Regions from separate parts of the Micromonospora sp. NPDC005710 genome, predicted to be linked through region 4. Evidence: riboswitches for the same ligand, from Rfam matches in the RefSeq annotation. Region 4 holds a riboswitch; each other region holds the start of a gene.
What was found. A riboswitch is a leader RNA that binds a small molecule or an ion and turns the genes downstream of it on or off. The one in region 4 is predicted to bind cyclic di-AMP.
Positions count from the first base shown of each region.

Region 1 (3,520 bases), on a different contig from region 4:
GGGCATTCTATCGAACAAATGTACGAGCAGCGACCTCGACGCGCTGGTCACCAGCACCGAATCCGGCCACTTTTGGCGGCGCGGCTATGGTGGTCCGATGCTGCTCTCCGACCGCGACCTGGTCTCCGAGATCAAGGCCGGCACGCTGGGCCTGGAGCCGTTCGAGCCCACCCTGGTGCAACCGTCCAGCATCGACGTCCGGCTCGATCGGCTGTTCCGGGTCTTCAACAACCACCTCTACACCCACATCGACCCCGCGATGCAGCAGGACGACCTGACGTCGGTGGTCGAGGTCCCCGATGGCGAGCCGTTCGTCCTGCACCCGGGGGAGTTCGTGCTCGCCTCGACGCTGGAGGTCATCTCGCTCGGTGACCAGCTCGCCGGCCGGCTGGAGGGCAAGAGCTCCCTGGGCCGACTCGGGTTGCTCACGCACTCCACCGCCGGTTTCATCGACCCGGGCTTCTCCGGTCACGTGACGCTGGAGCTCTCGAACGTGGCGAACCTGCCGATCACGCTCTGGCCGGGCATGAAGATCGGGCAGCTGTGCATCTTCCGGCTCTCCTCGCCGGCCGAGCACCCGTACGGCTCGGTGGTCTACGGCTCGCGCTACCAGGGCCAGCGGGGGCCGACGCCCAGCCGCGCCTGGCAGCACTGGCGCACCTGGCCCACCCGCTGAGACCCACCCCCCTGAGACCGAGCCGCTGAGACCGACCCCGCTGAGACCAGGACGACGAGGGCCCGCCGCGAACGTGATCGCGACGGGCCCCTCGGTCACCCGGGGTCAGCCTGGGCGGCCGTAGCTGTGGATCGGGCCGTCGTCGACCTTCTTCATCTTGACCGGTTGACCGGCCTGCGATGCGTGCACCACCCAGCCGCCGCCGACGTACATACCGACGTGGTGGATGTCGCTGTAGTAGAAGACCAGGTCGCCGGGGCGCAGGTCTCCCCTGCTGACGTTCTTGGTGACGCGGCTCTGCGCGGCGGCGTTGTGCGGCAGCGACACGCCGGCCTTCGCCCAGGCGGCCAGCATCAGGCCGGAGCAGTCGTACGAGTTCGGGCCCTCGGCACCCCAGACGTAGGGCTTGCCGATCTGCGCGCAGGCGAACTTGACAGCGGTGCCCGCGGCGCCGCCGGGGTAGCTGCCCGGGCAGGGTGCCGGACGCAGTGGACCACCGCCGCCGTTGCCGTACACCTTGAGGCGCAGCTTCTGCAGGCGGTCGATCTCTTCGTTGATCTGCTTCTTCTTCGCCGCGAGCTGAGTTTCGGTGCGGGTCAGTTGCGCCACCATCTCGTCCAGCGGCGCCTTCTGCGCAGCCAGCTGGTCACGGAGGTCGGCGACCTCGCGTACGTCCTTCTGCTGGTTGTGCGCGAAGCGGTCGAGCATTTCGAGCTGGCCGACGACCTCGCTGGGCGACCGACTGCCCAGCACCGCGTTGACAGTGGAGACGTTCTCGCCCTTGTAGGCGCGTACCGCCAGGGCGCTGACCTTGTCCATCGCGGCGTCGACCTGACGCTCCAGCGGGGTGATCCGGGCGGCCAGCGCGTCGGCCTGCTTGCGCTTCGCGGCGAGGTCGGTGCGGGTGGCGTTGTGCCGTTCGATGATCGGTTCGAGCTTGTTCCAGTCGGCGTCGATCTGGCGCTCGATCTCGGCGACGGAAGGGTCGGCGTGGGCCGCCGTGGCGCTGCCGGTCAGGACGACGGCGATGCCGGCCAGCGCGGCGAGTGCGGTGGTGAAGCGGGACCAGCGTGGGCGCGGCACTGTCGACGCCGGAGCGGCTGATGCCGACCGCTCGGACGACGGCCGCGGGGCATGGAGTGCCACCGGGGTTCCGTACTCCTTCTTCCTGACCGCCTACCGGGTTAGCTGACGGGTTCGGGCGGGAAGTCGGCGCCCTACCGCAGTGGCTGCGGATTCACCCCGAGGGACCTGGGTCCCCGGTTCGCTCGGAAACGACTCGGCGGTGTCGGTCCGTTACCGCCCGGGCTGGGCGGAGCTGATGTCGGGCCGACGAATGACCAGAGTAGAGACGCCTGTTACCGATCCGCAACCCGTGTGGCGGTGACACTCCGTACCGATCGGGCGAGGTCACCGACAGTGTGTGAAGAATTCTTTCCACAGGCTTCGATAGATGGAAAGGTATTGACGCGACCTCCCGGACGGCGCGATGGTGACCTGAACTCACTCCGCAAGAATCTAGGGGGTTCGATGCACCATCCAACCCTGTCGACCGGCTGGCGGGCACTGCTCGTCGCCACCGTCGTCGCCGCCTCGACCACTGTGCCACTCTCCGTCGGCCCGGCCGCCGCCGCGCCCAGCACCGACCGCCAGCAGCAGTACGCCGCCGCGGCTGGCGACTACGGCGTACCGAGCGTCGTACTGCTCGGCGTCTCCTACCTGGAGTCGCGCTGGGACACCAACGCCGGCACACCGAGCACCAGTGGCGGCTACGGCCCGATGCACCTGACCGACGCGCGGCACGTGGCCGCGCTTCCGGCGGGGGGTCACCACGACTCCGGGGCCGAGGACCCCCGCGGGGACGACTCCCGGCCCGCCCTGGTGCCCGCGCCGCAGCCGGTCGAGGCGCCCGCCCCGTCCACCGCCGCGTTGCAGACCGTGGACGCCGCCGCCGCACTGACCGGTGTCACCGCCGAGGCACTGCGCACCGACGCGGGCCTCAACATCCGGGGCGGCGCCGCGCTGCTGAGCGCGTACCAGAGGGATCTGGGTGCGCCGGTCGGCACCGGCACCGACCCGGCGGCCTGGTACGGCGCGGTGGCCCGTTACTCGGGCGCGGACAGCGCCGACGCCGCGGCGGCCTTCGCCGACGAGGTCTTCACCACCATCGGCGCGGGCCAGTCCCGGACGACCGACGATGGCCAGCGGGTCAGCCTGCCGGCCCAGTCGGTGCGGCCCGAGCGTTCCTGGTTGGACCGGCTGGGCCTGCGCCGGCTGGCCCGCCCGGACGGGGTGGAGTGCCCGCTCACCATCTCCTGCGAGTGGATCCCGGCGCCCTACGAGGCGTTCGGTGACGGGGACTACGGCAACCACGACCTCTCCGACCGACCCGCGCGGCAGAAGATCGAGTACATAGTCATCCACGACACCGAGGCGAGTTGGGCGACGACCCTCAAACTCGTCCAGGACCCGACCTACGTGAGCTGGCACTATTCGCTGCGCTCGGTCGACGGGCACATCGCCCAGCACGTGAAGACCAAAGACGTCGGTTGGCACGCCGGCAACTGGTACGTCAACGCGAAGTCGATCGGGCTGGAACACGAGGGCTTCGCCGCGCAGGGGACCTGGTACACCGAGGCGATGTACCGGACCTCGGCGAAGCTGGTCCGGCACCTGGCGCTGCGGCTGGGCATTCCACTGGACCGCCAGCACATCATCGGCCACGACAACGTCCCCGGCACCGTCGCCTCGACGGTGCGGGGAATGCACTGGGATCCGGGCCCGTACTGGGACTGGACGCACTACTTCGACCTGCTGCACGCGCCCCGCCTGGACACCGGCACC
Region 1 is NZ_JBEXYP010000011.1:22,389-25,908, forward strand. Features, by position in the region: gene dcd (dCTP deaminase) at 98-676, shown strand; gene ABZ406_RS16710 (NlpC/P60 family protein) at 782-1,822, opposite strand; cyclic di-AMP (ydaO/yuaA leader) riboswitch at 1,836-1,971, opposite strand; gene ABZ406_RS16715 (N-acetylmuramoyl-L-alanine amidase) at 2,207-3,520, shown strand, end outside.
Region 1: it holds a riboswitch for cyclic di-AMP, as region 4 does, so the genes downstream of both, ABZ406_RS16710 (NlpC/P60 family protein) here and ABZ406_RS12010 (hypothetical protein) in region 4, are expected to answer to the same signal.

Region 2 (3,520 bases), on a different contig from region 4:
CAACAACCGCTTCGTCGATGGCGCTCCCCGCCACCCCAACCAGGACGCTGGGCGCCGGGCCGCCGTGGCCGACGGGCAGCACCCGTTCGCGGTGATCGTCGGCTGCTCGGACTCCCGGCTGGCTGCCGAGATCATCTTCGACCGGGGGCTGGGCGACCTGTTCGTGGTCCGCACCGCCGGGCACACGGCCGGCCCCGAGGTCCTTGGCAGCGTCGAGTACGCGGTGACAGTGCTCGGCACCCCGCTCGTGGTGGTGCTCGGCCACGACTCGTGTGGTGCGGTGCAGGCGGCCCGGGAGTCCGCCTCGACCGGTACCGCACCCAGTGGCCATCTGCGCGCGGTGGTCGACGCTGTGCTGCCCAGCCTGCGCCGGGCCGAGGCCGAAGGCGTGGACGACATCGACGGCATCGTCGACATCCACATCGCGCAGACCGTCGAGACGTTGCTCAGCCAGTCCCCGGTGCTGGCCGACGAGGTGGCGCAGGGGCGGTGCGCGGTGGTGGGGGTGTCCTACCGGCTGGCCGCCGGAGCGGTGCGCCCGGTGGCCGCCGTGCCGGCTGGCTTCGCGACGCTCGACACGCCGACCGGGTCCACCGACCCGGCCGCGCCGGCCACCGTCTGACGCGACGAGGGCCGCTCCGCGTGACGCGGAACGGCCCTCGACGGGAATCGTGCGGGGTCAGAGCAGCGACATGTGCACGTGGTCGGTGTGGTTCGACGGCCCGCTGTACGAACTCCAGCCGGTGGCCGGGAACCAGATCTGCCGGTTCCAGATCACGTAGTAGATGCCGAGCCGGTCGGCGTTACGGATGAGGAACGCGGCCACGTTGTTGCCGTACGTCCGGGTGTCCACGTTGTGCCAGGGGGCGAAGCCGCTCTTCTGGAGCGACCAGTCGCAGGCGCGGCCCTTCGGGTGCTCCCACGGCCCGCCGGAGCGGTAGCAGCCGACGAACCGGTTGAAGCCGGCCGCCTTGACCTCCTTGTACGCGTGCAGCGTGCGCGGCGTGACGCAGCCGGACGTGGTGGGGTCGTTCTCGCTGCACGACTGGGGCTTCCAGTCACCGTCGGCACTGCGACCCGGGCCGATCTTCGCGACCTTGGAGGTGGCGTCCACCAGGCCGCCGGTGAAGCCCTTCCCGCCGACGAGGGAGAGCGCCTTGTCGGCCTCGCTCTTCCGCTTGGCCATCAGGGCGGTCTGCTTCTGCTGCTCGCGGACCTCGGTGTCGAGCGCCAACTTGGCCTGCTCGGCGCGGGCCTTCACGACGTTGACCTCGGCGAGCTTCTTCTCGTTGACCATGTTCATCTCGTCGAGCATCCCGGCGCGTTGAACGAACGAGTCGGGCGCATCGCTCTCCAGCAGCATCGCGACCGCGCCGATCCGGCCGGTCCGGTACGCCTGGGCGGCGATCTGCCCGACCTGCGGGGCCAACGCGTCCAGGTCGGCCTTGGCCCGGTTGACCTCCGCCGCCAACTCGCCCTGCCGCTTCTTGGACTTGTCCAACTTGGACTTGGCGGCGGAGTAGTCGCGGTTGGCCTGTTCGATGACGTCGTTGAGTAGCTTGGGCTCGCCGTCCTCCTCATGCCCGGACGGTGTGGGGTTCGTCGGGGCGGCGTGCGCCGGGAGCGGCCCGGCGAGCACTGTGAGTGCGGCGATCGCGGCCACCACGGGTGTCATCCAGCGGCGTAGGGGTGCCGTCACAATGTTCCCTTCCGTCGACCGCCGACCGGGTTAGCTGACGGGTTCGGGGCGGAAGTGGCCCCTACCGCTGACGCGGATTCACCCCAGGTACCTGGGTCCCCGGCTCGCCGGTTGGCGATTGGGCGGTGGCACCGCAGGCGCCGCTTCGCGCCTTCATCGGTGACCGGCAGCGAGGTTACCCGAGAGTCGACCGGGTCAGCTACGCCTGGATGCCGACCAAAAGCGTCATTTCGCCATAGCGTTGAGTGACCAGTGACGCGGTTCTCAGGGTGGATGCCCGATCTGGTCACGCTGAGGAGTGTCACCATGCCGTATCCGTGCTCCTGTTCGACTCCGGCCACCTGTCGGTGGCCTCGGGTGGGGGTGCGGTCCGCGTCCGGCCCGGCTCGTCGGAGCCGGTCGTGCGCGGTGAGCTGAGTGCGGCGAGTGCCTCGGTGCGGTCCGGCTGGGGCCGGGGCGCGGGAGCGTCGACGGACGGTGCGGCATCGATCCGACCGGCGGCGGTCACCACGGCGGCCAGTCCGGTCGTCAGTGGTACGGCGGCGATCAGACCGAGGGTGGCGACAGCGCTGCGGACGATCTCCTGTGCGAGGAATTCACTCGTCAGGATCTGCCCGATCGGCCGCGAGTCGGCGGTGAGCAGGAGCAGCAGGGGCAGCGACGCGCCGGCGTACGCCAGCACGATGGTGTTGACAGTGGAGGCGATGTGCGCGCGGCCGACCCGGGTGGCCGCCCGGTACAGCTGCAACCGGGTCAGCCCGGGGTTGGCGTTCGCCAGCTCGGTGACTGTCGCCGCCTGGGTGACTGTCACGTCGTCCAGCACCCCGAGTGATCCGATGATGATGCCGGCGAGCAGCAGGCCGTGCAGGTCCACGTCGCCCTGGAACATCGACAGGGTGGTGGCGTCCTCGCTGCCGAAGCCGGTGAGGTGGGTCGCGGCAGTGGCGATGGTGGCGAGCACACCGGTCAGCACCAGGCTGCCCAGGGTGCCGAGCACCGCGACCGAGGTCTGTGCGGTGACCCCGTGCGTCAGGTAGAGCACCACGAACATGATCAGAGCCGCGCCCACCACCGCCACCAGCAGTGGTGACCGGCCGGCGCTGATGCCCGGCAGCACGAACGTGAGCAGGATGGCGAAGCTGGCGGCCAGGCCGGCGAGCGCGGCCAGACCTCGCCACCTGCCGAACGCGACGATCGCTGCCGCGAAGACCACCGCAAGCCACACCATCGGGGTGCCGCGTTGGTGCTCGGCGATGTTCCAGTTGCTCGTGGTCGGGTCGGTGGGGTCGGTCAGCTCGACCAGGATGACCTCGTCGCCGACGGCGACCCGCGGTGCGCCCGGTCCGTCGGGCACCGGTGTGCGTACCTGTTGGCCGGCGGTTGGTCCGTCGTCCACCCGGACGTCGACGGTGCCGCACCGGCCGTCGCCGATCCTCGGGGTGCCCTCGGGTGCGGACGGCGCCGGCGGGCACGGCTCGCTCACCACCCGGGTGACAGTGCCGGGGTAGCGCGGCACGTCCGCACCACCGTCGGTCTGCGGTGCCCCGCCGCGCGGCCACAGCAGCACTGCCGCGAGCACTGTGGCGACGAAGAGGGGGACCACGGTCACGACGAGGATCCGTCGCACCCGTGGTGGGGCGGACGGCGCGGGATGACTGTGGTCGGCGGCCAAGGTGGAAACTCCCAACGATCCGGTGCGGGGTACGGGTCAGCGGGCCGGACGGTTCACCGGTCGCTGTGGAAACGCGGCGAACGGTGGGTCGGATCGCTGCCTGATGGCCCATTGATCACGGACGGTCAGTGCCCAGCCGGGTCGGCCGG
Region 2 is NZ_JBEXYP010000006.1:242,028-245,547, reverse strand. Features, by position in the region: gene ABZ406_RS11115 (carbonic anhydrase) at 1-622, shown strand, start outside; gene ABZ406_RS11110 (hypothetical protein) at 680-1,699, opposite strand; cyclic di-AMP (ydaO/yuaA leader) riboswitch at 1,704-1,834, opposite strand; gene ABZ406_RS11105 (YibE/F family protein) at 2,001-3,371, opposite strand.
Region 2: it holds a riboswitch for cyclic di-AMP, as region 4 does, so the genes downstream of both, ABZ406_RS11110 (hypothetical protein) here and ABZ406_RS12010 (hypothetical protein) in region 4, are expected to answer to the same signal.

Region 3 (3,520 bases), on a different contig from region 4:
GGCGTCGTCGCGGCCGGCGTGCTGCCGGTCCGCTCGGCCGGGCCGGACCGGCTGCCCCTCGTCCACGCGGCGAGCAATCGGGCTTCCCGGGCCCCACCGGCGCGCTGAGCCACCGGGACGACAGTCCCCTCACCGCGCCCCGTCGACAGACCTGCTTCCCACCCCGCCGCCCCGTGGCCCACAGTGGCCCGCGAGCCGGCGCGGCTCCCATCGCACTGCTCTCTCCCCGAGGTGCCGACCATGGAGACCGTCGTCTTCTACCAGTTCGTGACCGAGGTGCCGCAGGCCGCCGCCATCTGGTCGACGCTGTTCCTGCTGACCCTGGGTCTGCTCACCGTGCTGGCCGCCCGCCCCGAACGGGAACGGCCCACCGACGATCCGCCCCCGGCCGAGCCCACCGCCCGGGAGGTGGCCGCCGCCGAGGCCGTCGACAGGCGCCGCTACGCCGAGGAGGTGGCGGTGGCCGCGGCCGGCGCGGCCACCACCGCCCGGCGCCGACGCGCCGCCTGGCTGACCGCTCAGGAGCAACTGGAGAGGGCCTGGGCCGGGTACGACGAGGCGGACGCCGTCGCGCGTCGCTTCGCGGGGGCCGGGGCGGTGCCCACCCCGCAGACCCCGCACACCCCCACCGAGTACGCCGCCCGGGAACGCTACCTGCACCGCGCGGCGATGGCGGCGTACTGGCGGGGCGACCTCACCATGGCCCAGCTCGGCGACGTGTTCGGACACCGGCGCGGTTGGGATCCCCGGCGACACCCGGTCGAGCAGGAGGTGCTGATCAGCCGGGTGGTCCGGGACGCGCGGCGGGCCGACTACCAGGTGGCCGCCGCCCGTGAACGGGCCGTCTGGCGCGACGCGGAGTTGGCCGCCGAGTCGGCTCGCACTCTCGCCGAGGAGGCGTACGCGGCGGCGGCCCGCCTGCGCCCGACCCCGCTGCCCGCTCGCCGGTCGGTGGCCCGGGCGATGCGACCCGCCGTCGTGACACGGTGGCTCCCGGCCCGGGTGAGTTGAGCCCGATCTGTGATGTGAGGCCGCTCACCCAATAGCGGAATCGGACGGTCGACGCGATCGGTGGCATTGTTCTCGCGATTATGGTCGCCTTCTTCGCGGCCTGTCCGGTTGTCGACCACAGGCGCCACCGTAACCGGTTGTCCCATCGAGTCACATCATCGGCAATACGCGCAGAAATTGTCGCGTCAATTGGGGTTTACGCAGGTGAACCTGGCTTGGCAGGGCGTGGAGAGGCCAGTAGTGTCGTCCCGTCCGGTGCGGTAACCGATCGCAAGACGCGACGCCGCGCCGACCCGCTCAATCGTGATCAACGAACCGGGGACCCATCAGTAAGTCCGGGGTGAATCCGCGAGCCACGGCCCGCGGTAGGGCGATCTTCCCGCCCGAATCCGTCAGCTAACCCGGTAGGCGGTGTCGGAAGGAGTCCCATCCTCGTGCAGCACCTTTCCACCCCTCGGCTGTTCCCTCGCCTCCACGGCGCGGCGGTGCACCCGCTCATTCGTCACACGACGGTGAGCTGACCCCCGGGTCATCGCCTTACCCGCCCGGCCGCGCCGGGCGTTCCCCTGAGCGGTTCACCATCCGCGGACCACTGTCCGCGCGCTGGCGCCTGCCCGGATACCGGTCCGGCCCCGGTGTGCCGCTCACCCCCCGATCCGTGGAGGACCCCGTGAAGCACACAGTGAAGCGCCAGCTCCGCCGCCTCGCCACCGAGCGCCCGTACCAGATCGTTGCCGCCTCCGCCGCGGCCCTCGCCATCGCCACCACCACCGGCGCCCTGCTCACCACCGCCGACGACGCCCCGGCCGGCCACCGCCCCGCGACCACCGTCGCCGAGATGCGCAGCGACGTCGCCGCCTCCCAGGGCGAGGTGACTGACGCGTCCCCGTCGGCCAGCGCCGCGCCGACCACCGCCGCCCCGACCACCACCGCCGCCTCGCCCGCCGCCAAGGCCAAGAGCAACCCGGACCTCACCCGTAAGCCGACGCCGCCGAAGCCCCCCGCGACCAAGGTGCTCGACTACGACTACGAGGCGCAGAACACCTACTACAACTGCGGGCCGGCGGCCACCCGCAACGCGCTCAGCGCGAGCGGGATCGACCGCACCCAGGAGGAACTCGGCGCCGAACTCGGCACCACCGAGATGGGCACCAACTCGGCCGAGGACACCACCCGGGTGCTCAACGCCGAGGTGAAGGGCTCCCCGTACCGGACCCGGATGTTCCTCGGCGCACCCAGCTCCGCCCAGATGGACCGCCTCCAGGCCGACGTGGTGACTGCCATCACCGACGGCCGTGGCGTGGTGGCCAACGTCGTCGGAGACGCCACCGACACCGACGGCAGCTGGCACTCCTACGGCGGCGGGCACTACATCGCCGTCGTCGGCTACAAGGACAACGGTCGCACCGTGCGGATCGCCGACTCGGCGAACCCGAGCGACCCGTCGTACTGGATCACCACGATCGACCTGGCCAACTGGATCGCCAGCCGGGGCTACTCCGCCTGACCCAGGCACCCTGACCGCCGCGGGCGCCGTCTCCCACAAGGGGCCGGCGCCCGCGGCGTCTGTCCGCGCGGCCCGCCGTCCACGGCTCTCGTACCGGGTCGTGAACCGTGGAAGACTGCGACAGTGGTGGAGAAGACGGGTGGTCCCGCCGGCCGTGGGCCGGTCCTGCTGCTGCTGCACGGCATGGGCGCGACCGGGGACGTGTGGTTGCCGTGGGCTCCGTACCTTGAGCAGCACTGGCCCGGGCGGTGGCTGGCACCGGACCTCGCCGGCCACGGCTGGGCGCAGCCCCTGCCGTCGTACTCCTTCGCGGGCTTCGCTCGGCAGATCGCCCAGGCCCTCGCCCCCGACGACCGGCTGGTGGTGCTCGGGCACTCGCTGGGTGGGGTGGTCGGCCTGGCGCTGGCCGCCCGCGATACCGGAACGCCAGTGGACGCGGTGGTCGGGCTGGGCATCAAGACGGCCTGGTCACCCGCTGAGCTGGCCCGCGCCGCCGAGGTCGCCGCCCGCCCGGTGAGCTGGTTCGCCAGCCGCAGCGAGGCGGCCCGCCGCCACCTGCGCGTCGCCGGACTGGCCGGCCTGGTGTCGCCGGACCACCCGGTGGTCGACGCCGGGCTGCGTCAGGTCGACGGCCGGTGGCGCCTCGCCATGGACCCGGGAGCCTTCGCCGTCGGCGAGCCCGACCTGGCCGCGCTGCTGGCGGCGACCGACGTGCCGGTGGTGCTGGCACGCGGGGAGAACGACCCGATGGTCACCGACGAACAGCTCAAGGAGTACGGCGTACCGGTCGCCACCCTGCCCGGTCTCGGGCACAACGCGCACGTGGAGGACCCGGCGGCGGTGCTGGCGCTGCTCGACCCGTACCGGTGACCGGTCACACCGGTGCGGACGCGGTGAGGGTCTCGGCGGGGGTCAGCTCCCGGCGGGCGGCGGTCAGGAACGCCTCGGCGTACGACTCGGCCGGAAAGTCGCCCAGGTAGCGGCGGCGGGTGGCCCAGCGGG
Region 3 is NZ_JBEXYP010000004.1:155,806-159,325, forward strand. Features, by position in the region: gene ABZ406_RS07180 (hypothetical protein) at 1-108, shown strand, start outside; gene ABZ406_RS07185 (hypothetical protein) at 241-1,011, shown strand; cyclic di-AMP (ydaO/yuaA leader) riboswitch at 1,296-1,437, shown strand; gene ABZ406_RS07190 (C39 family peptidase) at 1,670-2,518, shown strand; gene ABZ406_RS07195 (alpha/beta fold hydrolase) at 2,642-3,388, shown strand; gene ABZ406_RS07200 (CDP-glycerol glycerophosphotransferase family protein) at 3,393-3,520, opposite strand, start outside.
Region 3: it holds a riboswitch for cyclic di-AMP, as region 4 does, so the genes downstream of both, ABZ406_RS07190 (C39 family peptidase) here and ABZ406_RS12010 (hypothetical protein) in region 4, are expected to answer to the same signal.

Region 4 (3,520 bases):
CGTGCTTGTCGCCCCGAGCGAGATCCGGGCCGATCCGGGCGCCGGGGTACGGACCCTGTACGTGGCGCTCTCCCGGGCCACCCAGCGGCTCACCACCATCGACCCGACCGGCTGACGTCTGCGGACTGCCGCCGGCCGGGAGCGCTGCTCGCACACTTGCACACATAGCGATGTGAACATACATTTGACCGGGTCCCGACCAGCGGCGGAAGGTGGTTCTCGTGGGAGCAGGTCATGACCACCACCACGGGTCCGTCGCCAATGCCGCACACCAGCACCGAGGTCGACTCTGGGCGGCGTTCGGGCTGCTCGCCACCCTGATGGTGGTCGAGGCGGTGGCCGCCCTGCACACCGGCTCACTCGCCCTGCTCTCCGACGCCGGGCACATGTTCACCGACGTGCTCGGCATCGGGATGGCGCTCGCCGCGATCACGGCGACCCGGCGGGCCACCGGCGACCCGCAGCGCACCTTCGGGCTCTACCGACTCGAGGTGCTCGCCGCGCTGGCAAACGCCGTCCTGCTCTCCGGCGTCGCGATCTACGTCGTGATCGAGGCGATCCGCCGCTTCGGCGACCCGCACCAGGTCATCACCGGCCCGATGCTCGTGGTCGCCGTGCTCGGCCTGCTCGCGAACGTCACCGCCTTCGCCCTCCTGCGTGCCGGGGCCCGGGAAAGCATCAACCTCCAGGGCGCCTACCTGGAAGTGCTCGGCGACCTGCTCGGCTCGCTCGGCGTCATCGGCGCGGCACTGCTCATCACCGTCACCGACTGGTGGTGGGCCGACCCCCTCGTCGCAGTCGCCATCGGCGTGTTCATCCTGCCGCGCACCTGGCGGCTGGCCCGCGCCGCCGTCCGCATCCTCGTGCAGGCCGCCCCGGAACACCTCCAGGTCACCGCCGTGCACGACCGACTGGCCGCCGTTCCCGGTGTCGTCGAGGTGCATGACCTGCACGTCTGGACACTCACCTCCGGCATGGACGTGGCCTCCGCACACCTGACCATGGCACCCGGCGCGGAGGTCGGCGCGGTGCTCACCGCAGCGCGTACCGCGCTGCACGACGACTTCCGCATCGAGCACGCCACCCTGCAGATCGAGCCCGGGGCCGCCTCCGGCGCGTGCGGCTCCATCGAATGGTGACCTGGCCGTCATTTTCTGTCATGACGCACGCACCGTCCGTCACATTGGCTGCAGCCGCCCCACCGGCACCGGTAGGCTCGGTTCCGACCTCCACCAGGAGGCGCCTCCCGGCGCCGGTGGTGGTCGCCGCCTAATCGCCCTCCTGGGCGAACCGGGGAACCATGTTCCTGGGGTGTATCCGCGTCAGCGGTAGGGATCTTCCGTCCCGAACCCGTCAGCTAACCCGGTCGGCGGCTGACGGAAGGACATGCGCAGTGGCACCAGCACGACCACCCGCCGCCCGACTGGCGGCCCTGATCGTCGCGATGTTCACCCTCGGCGTCGCGATGCCGGCCGGCACCGCCTCGGCCGCTCCCCCGACCGGCCTGCGAGCCGCCGCACCCGACTCCGACGAGGAGGGCGGCACCCCGGCGTTGCGCGCCCAACTCGAGGCGGCCAGCAAGGGCTACCTGGACGCGAAGCGCGCCCTGGACACGTCCGTACGACGGCAGCAGGAACTCGCCACCCAACTGAAGACCATCGAGGTCGAGATCGAGCAGCGCAACGGCAAGGTCGGCGAGATCGCCGAGGTGGCGTACCGCACCGGCCGGCTCGGCGCGATGTCGGCGCTGCTCAACAGCAACACCCCGGAAGGCTTCATGGACCGCGCAGCCGCGCTGGACGCCGTGGCCGCCAACGAGGACCGGGTGCTGCGCGACCTGCTGGCCAGCAAGGACAAGGCCAACCGCACCCGGGTCGCCCTGAACGGCGAGATCAACGAGCAGCGCAAGCAGGTAGCGGTGATGGCCAAACGCAAGGACCAGGCCGAGCGGGCCCTGACCGTGGCCACCACACCCAAGCCGCAGACCACCGCCGACGCCGGCTCCAACCGGGGCACCTCCAGCGCCAACGCGAAGGCGGCGCCGCGCAACTCCGACGGCTCCTGGCCGTCCGAGTCGTGCAGCGTCAACGACCCCACGCCGGCCAGCGGCTGCATCACCCCGCGCACCCTGCACGCGCTCAACCAGGCCAAGGCCGCCGGCTTCACCAGGTACGTCTCGTGCCACCGCCCGAGCGGCTCCGGTGAACATCCGAAAGGCCGGGCCTGCGACTTCGCCGCCCAGAAGAACGGCTTCGGCGGAAACGCCACCGGCGGCGACAAGACGTACGGCAACAACCTGGCCGCGTACTTCATCCGCAACGCCGACCGGCTCGCCGTGCTCTACGTGATCTGGTACAGGCAGATCTGGCTGCCCAGCAGCGGGTGGAAGTCGTACAGCGGGGCGCACGGAACCCCGTCGACCGATCACACGAACCACGTACACCTGTCGGTCTACTGACCCACGCGTCGTGATGCCTGTGAGTCATCGTGATGACTCACAGGCATCACCTGCGTCCGGGAAGGGACTACGTCGCCGGGCGTACCCCTGATGTCGTCGCTCGTCGGACGACCCGGCAAGGGCCGGCGGGCAGCATCGCGGTATGCCTCGGATCCGACCCACCACCCGCAAGGCGCTGCTCACACTGCACCTCGTCACCTCGCTCGGCTGGCTGGGCGCCGACCTGGTGCTGCTCACCCTCGGCATCGCCGTCCAGCGGGGCGCCGACCCGGCGGTGGTCTATCCGGTGACCGCCCTGGTCGGCACCGTGCTGTTCGCGCCGCTGAGCGTCCTGGTCTGGCTGATCGGCGTCGCCAGTTCGCTGCTCACCCCGTGGGGCCTGCTGCGCCACCGCTGGGTGCTGGTGAAACTCGTACTCACCACGGTGATGGTCGGGCTGGTGCTGTTCCTGCTCACCCCGAACCTGCGCCACGCCGGAGCGGTCGGTGCCGCCCTGCCCGCACGCGAGCGCGCCGACCTGGTCATCGCGCCGGCGGTGTCGACCAGCCTGATGATCATCGCGACGGTGCTGTCCACGTACAAGCCGTGGGGCCGGCGCACCACCGCTCGAACCGCCCGCCCGAGCCGTTATCGCGCCTCAGCAAAGATCTAGCGGCACCCCGCCCTGCCCCGCCCCGCGCGACTCGTCGATCTTGCACTTACTGTGCCGACATTTGGGGCATCCCTCGGATATCGACAACCGAGACTGCAAGATCGGCGGCAGCGGGCGGGGTGGGGTTCGGGGGTGGGTTAGGGGTGGGGGGGATTGTTGGGGCGGTCGAGGGCCGCGCCCAGCCGGGTGGCGAGGGCTAGGTGAGCGGCCCGGGCCTGGCGGAACGCGTAGCGGAACAGCGGCGTCGGCGCGGTCAGGGTGATCTCGACATCGATGCGGACCAGGCCGTCCGCCTCGGCGTGCAGTCGGGTGTGGTTGCGCACTGTCGTGGCCGGCCACTGGCGGGCCACCATGACGATCTCGTCGGCCTCGCTGACCAGCACGTCCGCGTGGTAGGTGGTCCGGAAGCG
Region 4 is NZ_JBEXYP010000007.1:120,423-123,942, reverse strand. Features, by position in the region: gene ABZ406_RS12020 (AAA family ATPase) at 1-115, shown strand, start outside; gene ABZ406_RS12015 (cation diffusion facilitator family transporter) at 222-1,139, shown strand; cyclic di-AMP (ydaO/yuaA leader) riboswitch at 1,257-1,388, shown strand; gene ABZ406_RS12010 (hypothetical protein) at 1,445-2,458, shown strand; gene ABZ406_RS12005 (hypothetical protein) at 2,601-3,110, shown strand; gene ABZ406_RS12000 (SRPBCC family protein) at 3,248-3,520, opposite strand, start outside.